Regions from separate parts of the Peribacillus sp. FSL R5-0717 genome, predicted to be linked through region 1. Evidence: riboswitches for the same ligand, from Rfam matches in the RefSeq annotation. Region 1 holds a riboswitch; the other holds the start of a gene.
The links. A riboswitch is a leader RNA that binds a small molecule or an ion and turns the genes downstream of it on or off. The one in region 1 is predicted to bind S-adenosylmethionine.
Positions count from the first base shown of each region.

Region 1 (3,178 bases):
GAATGAATATAAAGTAACGGTGAGGAATGGCAGTACCTTAATTTTGTCGGAAATCATTAAAGCAGAAGATGAAAGAGAAGTCCTTGGCACTCTTTTGATTTCCAGCGAATTATTTAATCAACCATTTACTGATATCAGGATTTTAGAAAGCTGATTTGTGCCTGCCCATTCCATTTGATACACTGTAATAAATCTTAATACGGTGGCGATATTATGTGTGGACGTTTCACTCTTTTCACTGACATAGAAGAAATAAAAGAACGGTTTGATATTCAAGGGTCATTTGATGAGGAATACCAATTCAGCTACAATATTGCTCCCTCCCAATCCGTGCTCTCCGTCATTAATGACGGGGTAAGGAACCGGCTTGGATATCTTCGGTGGGGACTCATTCCTTTCTGGGGAAAAGACGAAAAAGCGGGCTACAAAATGATCAATGCCAGAGCGGAAACCATTGCTGAGAAAGCAAGCTTCAGGAATGCGTATAAGAAGAAGAGATGCTTGATAATCGCTGACTCTTTTTATGAATGGAAGAAGACACCAGAAAGAAAAATACCGATGCGGATAAAAATGAAGAATCATGCTCCATTTGGAATGGCCGGTCTCTGGGAATCCTGGAAATCTCCTGAGGGCATCAGCATCTATTCGTGCTCTGTTATAACAACTGTGCCAAATGAGCTAATGACCAGCATTCATGACCGCATGCCTGTCATTCTAAAACCAGAAGATGAAAAAGATTGGTTGAATCCTTCCATTAATGATCCTGCATATCTGCAACAGTATTTAAAATCATTCGATTCGGAACAGATGGAAGCATTTGAAGTATCGACTGATGTGAACTCGACTAAAAATAATTCACCTAACCTAATCCAACAAATTTGCTGAGAGGTCATTAGACCTCTCAGAATGTAGACAACTCGATGAAGATCGAGTCTGTCTACATTTTTTTTTTGGTTTTTACAATTTGACGTTGCCTCCAGGCACTCGCTTTTCCCCGAGGAGTCTCGCACACCTGCTCCAATCAACTTAGATCTCTTTATAAACAGTAAGGAGTGCATGTGAAACACTTTGAAAATTAACCCTTGCGAAAATAGACAAAATGCTGTACTGTTATATTTGCTTTTCAAAACGACTTTCGATGTCACGAACTCAGGCAAGTTTCCAGCGTGGTACTTTTCTGGCAGGCATCGTAATTTTTGATAAAATTATATAATGTAATCTTCTTATCAAGAGAGACGGAGGGACTGGCCCGAAGATGTCTCGGCAGCGGACTTAAATGGAGTGCTGTGCCAAATCCAGCAGGCTGATTTTTGCCTGAAAGATAAGGAGGGTGTTTTTTATAAATTAAAAGACCTCTTCTTGTTGTTAAATAGAAGGGGTCTTTTTTATGCCAGTTTTATTTGCTACAGCTCAATGACTGGAAAATCAGGTAGGTTCAAATTGGAGTTATTTGCGAAAACTGTTAATAGAATAAGAGCTGTGACACATGTCGCGGGAAAAATAAAAAGAGGTGTACATCATGAGTGCAAACAATAAAGGGAATCCATGGGCATTGATCCCATTTGTCGTATTTTTAATTTTATTTATTGGGTCTGGAATCATCACTAAAGATTTTTATTCATTTCCGGTGATTGTAGCGATTTCCATTGCATCGGCAGCTGCATTGGCGATGAATCGGAAAGAGACATTCAATCAAAAAGTTGATATCTTCTGTAAAGGTGCCGGTGACGCCAATATCATGTTAATGGTTATCATTTTCCTTTTGGCCGGCGCTTTTTCGGAAGTTGCCAATGGCATGGGGGCAGTTGAATCAACAGTGAATCTTGCCTTAGCTGTTTTTCCGCAAAACCTATTAATGGTAGGGATTTTCATCATCGCTTGTTTTATTTCTCTATCCATGGGGACAAGCATGGGCACGATTGTTGCCTTGGCACCTATCGGGGTAGGGATTAGTGAACAAACTGATATTTCACTTGCCCTTTCAATGGCGGCCGTTATTGGTGGTGCGATGTTTGGGGATAACCTTTCATTCATTTCAGATACGACAATCGCTGCTGTCCGAACTCAGGGAACGAAAATGAAAGATAAGTTTAAAGTGAATTTTTTCATCGTTTTACCTGCAGCCATCATCACATGTGCCATCCTAGGAATTTTAACGATGGGTGAACAAGCTGACATTTCCCAACAGTCTTATGATTGGGTGAAGATTCTTCCATATCTTTGCGTATTGGTCACTGCATTGGCAGGAGTCAATGTGTTCTTGGTCCTTTCCATCGGAATCGTATTTGCCGGAGTCATCGGCTTGGCTGATGGTAGTTATCAACCGTTGGGTGTCATTCAAAAAGTTGGAGAAGGAATGGCGGGAATGTATGAAATCTCCTTCCTTGCCATTTTAATTGCAGGTATGGTAGCTGTAATCAAACATAATGGTGGCATCGACTATTTACTCCACCTAGTGACCCGAAATAGCAAATCGAAAAAAGGAGCGGAATTCAGCATTGCGGGGCTTGTTGGTTTAACGAACCTTTCAACGGCAAATAACACGATTTCGATTATCATTGCCGGGCCACTTGCCAAAAATATTGCTGAAAAGTATGGGATTGATCCAAGGAAATCGGCGAGCGTCCTTGACATTTTTGCATGTTGTATCCAAGGGTTGATCCCATATGGAGCACAACTGCTTGTTGCAGCAGGAGTAGCAAAGATTTCTCCGTTAAGCATCTTGCCGTATTCATATTACCCAATCCTGATTGGACTTTGTGGCGTCATTGCCATCCTGATTGGTTTTCCACGGTTTCAGCCGGGAAATGATGAAATGAAGAAACGTACCTCTTAAAAAGAGAATACAATAATATTAAAACACCCTGAATCATTGGATTCTGGGTGTTTTCTGTATGGTAAATACATAAACATAATAAAGTTTTCTCACACTTTTCAATTTTTTTGCTTAATTCCGGTCCAAATTAATGATGGTTGTGTGTGAGACACCTGTCATGAATAGAGGACAACACCTACTAAACCGGAAAGAATAATTATATAGGCTGGATGCCAGCGTAATTTCATTAGGGCAAATAACGATAAACCAAAAACGATTAATAAGCTTATCGTATGCCATGAAACGTTCACGGCTATCATATGATTGGAAAGTGCTAAACTGATCGCTGCAAAGATGATCAAA
Region 1 covers NZ_JBBOOF010000001.1:4,904,338-4,907,515, forward strand. The annotation lists gene NYE65_RS23500 (hypothetical protein) at 1-154, shown strand, start outside; gene NYE65_RS23505 (SOS response-associated peptidase) at 214-885, shown strand; SAM riboswitch class I at 1,221-1,328, shown strand; gene NYE65_RS23510 (Na+/H+ antiporter NhaC family protein) at 1,520-2,836, shown strand; gene NYE65_RS23515 (chromate transporter) at 2,992-3,178, opposite strand, start outside.

Region 2 (3,178 bases), 4.7 Mb from region 1:
AGATCCCATTTATTTTAACCGGAGTTATTACATGTCCCCAAATGACGGGGGGATAAAAGCCTATTCCCTTTTGAGGCAGGCCCTCAAGGAATCGAATAAGGTGGGGTTGGCAAAAATCATCATTCGCTCCAAAGAACAAATGGCGGTAATCCGAGTCGTTGATAATACCTTGGTTATGGAAACGATTCATTATCCGGATGAAGTCCGCTCCACAGCGGATGTTCCGAATATCCCTGCCAATGATACCATTGTAAAAAAAGAAATCGATACTGCCGTATTATTGATAGATCAATTAACGACTACTTTCGATCCGACAAAGTACACCGATGACTATCGAACCGCGTTACTAGAATTGATTGAATCGAAGAAAACGGGACAGACGACGATTACAGCGAAAACAAAAGAACCAGTTTCCAACAATGTAACTGATTTAATGGAGGCATTACAAGCATCCATAGACCGTACAAAACATGATGAACCGGAAAAGAAAAAGACGACCCGGAAGAAAGCGGCACCGAAAAAAAAGAAACAAGCGTAAACAGGAAGCTGAGCGGAAGACGGATGATGTCGCTCGGCTTTCTGCTTGTTTTTGCAAGGAATCAGGCTTCTAATAAGATGAAAAGGTCTTGATAAAGAGGGGAGGAAAGTACAAATAGGTGAGTCGATCACGATGCGAGAAAGTGAATGGAATTACAGGGAATTAGTGGATATTAACGAAAGCAAAAAAAATTCGCTCCCTAAAGAGCGACAATGAGGAATTCAATCGTGAAAATCAACATATAGGCGAACGGTTGTAGTTTTCGACTATATATTGTGTTCATATTCTACCATATTTAATTCTGAAATAGCAACTAAATTACTGAAACTAACCTATGAATTTTTCTGGAAATCAATGATATTTAGCCCATTAACGCCGCATATGGCTTTTTCATTTCATATACATATAAAAAGGTACTGAATAAAATGGATTTTTAGTATAATTTATACATATAGAACGATATAAATTTAATATGAATGGAAGATGCAAAATGGAAAATGGAAAAATCGAATCACTACATGCGGGGAAGCCGAAACATGAAATTTTTTCGAATATCGATATCTTTTCAGCCATGGATAAACAAGCACAGGATAATTTGAAAGTGACTAAAGCTGGCATAATCGGTGATGGTGTCGGTAATGTAAAGTTCCATGGAGGTCCTGATCGGGCTTTGTGCTTTTACCCATTTGAGCATTATTCATTATGGAATGAAAAATTCTCTAAAAAGCTGGATATCCCTGCATTCGGTGAAAATTTAACTATAGCGGGGATGAAGGAAGAAACAACGTATATCGGCGATATTTATCAAATAGGCGATGTGATTGTTCAAATTAACCAAGGGAGGATACCTTGTTCGACCATTTCCCTCTTCAATCAAGAACCTAAGTTTTTGGAACACGTACTGAAAACGAGTTACACTGGTTATTTTGCAAGAGTACTTCAAGAAGGAACGATAAATAAACAAAACGAGATTGAGCTGATAGACCGTCTACAAGAAAAAATTTCTGTCCATTACGCAGCAGAGGTCATCCTTCATAAACGGGATGGGCTTGAAGGTGCTAAGGCTTTACTTACACTAGACTCGTTAGCGGAAGACTGGAAACAAAGGATCTTGAAGAGGGTTCAAGCAGCAAAGGATTGAATGATTTTTGCAAAAGTGAAAAAAATGTCGATCAGGTATTGAAATTGACAGACTATTAATGTAAATTAAATATAATCAAATTTTGAAATCTTATGAAAATTATATAAATGGATCTTATCGAGAGAGGTGGAGGGACTGGCCCGAAGAAACCTCAGCAACCAGCTTACGCAAAGGTGCTAAATCCAGCAAGCAGAGCTTGATAGATGAGGAGAATGTTTCAAAAACCTTCTTCTTTGAGAAGGTTTTTTTTCCTTTTCTCTCATACTCATAGAATACGACAAAAACAGGATTGTTTTTGAGAGAGGGTGTAATGATGAATTTTCGTAAAGAATTAAAAGAAAGAATGCTGGTTGGGGAAGGGGCAATGGGGACCTTGCTTTACTCTAATGGCATTGATCAATGTTATGAGGAATTAAACTGCACGAACCCAGATCAAATAGAGTCCATCCATCGAGCCTATCTGGAAGCTGGTGCAGATATCCTTCAATCGAATACATACGGAGCCAATTTCAATAAATTGAAGCGGTATGGACTTGAAGATGAAGTGAGCAGAATCAATCGCCAGGGAGTCATTCTTGCTAAAAAAGCGGCAAAAGGTAAGGCATACGTCTTCGGCACCATAGGGGCACAGCGGAGTATCAGGAAATCGGATTTAAGCATGGAAGAGATAAAACGGGGTTTTCGTGAACAGCTATACAGTCTGTTGATGGAAAATCCTGATGGGATTCTCCTGGAAACATTTTATGACCTGGAAGAACTGGAAACCGTCCTGCAAATCGTTAAAAATGAAACCGGACTGCCGATTATCGCAAATGTCTCGATGCATGAACTGGGTAATCTTCAAAATGGAATCCATTTAAATGAAGCCTTTCAAAAACTCGAGCAATTGGGTGCCGATGTGGTTGGTGTGAATTGCCGCCTTGGACCACATCATATGATTCGGGCCTTGGAAGAAGTGAGTTTGCCAAAGCAAGCATCGATTGCCATTTACCCTAACGCCAGCCTGCCTGATTATGTCGATGGGAGGCTCGTTTATAAAGCTGTCCCGGAATATTTTGGTTCTAGTGCCCTGGAACTTCGTGAGCAAGGCGCCGCGATCATAGGAGGGTGCTGTGGAACGACTCCACTGCATATTCAAGCTGTAAAGCATGCAATTGGAAGTTTGGCTCCCGTGAAAGAGAAATTTACGAAATCCCGTGAAATAGAAGTAATTGAGGTGAACGATAGGGAATTGGAACTTCCCCTTTACGAAAAGGCCAAAACGGAACGGACGATTCTTGTTGAGCTTGATCCACCGAAAAAGCTAGGGATAGAGAGTTTCATGACAGGTGCTGAGGTTTTGAAAAAAGCAGGGGTCGATTCCATTACATTAGCGGATAATTCACTTGCCTCACCAAGGATATCGAATGATGCACTGGCTAATTTACTGAAGAACCAATTGAATATTAATCCGATGGTGCATATAACATGCCGTGATCGAAATTTGATTGGCCTGCAGT
Region 2 covers NZ_JBBOOF010000001.1:192,924-196,101, reverse strand. The annotation lists gene ku (non-homologous end joining protein Ku) at 1-538, shown strand, start outside; gene NYE65_RS00900 (MOSC domain-containing protein) at 1,029-1,679, shown strand; SAM riboswitch class I at 1,791-1,889, shown strand; gene NYE65_RS00895 (bifunctional homocysteine S-methyltransferase/methylenetetrahydrofolate reductase) at 1,993-3,178, shown strand, end outside.
Region 2: it holds a riboswitch for S-adenosylmethionine, as region 1 does, so the genes downstream of both, NYE65_RS00895 (bifunctional homocysteine S-methyltransferase/methylenetetrahydrofolate reductase) here and NYE65_RS23510 (Na+/H+ antiporter NhaC family protein) in region 1, are expected to answer to the same signal.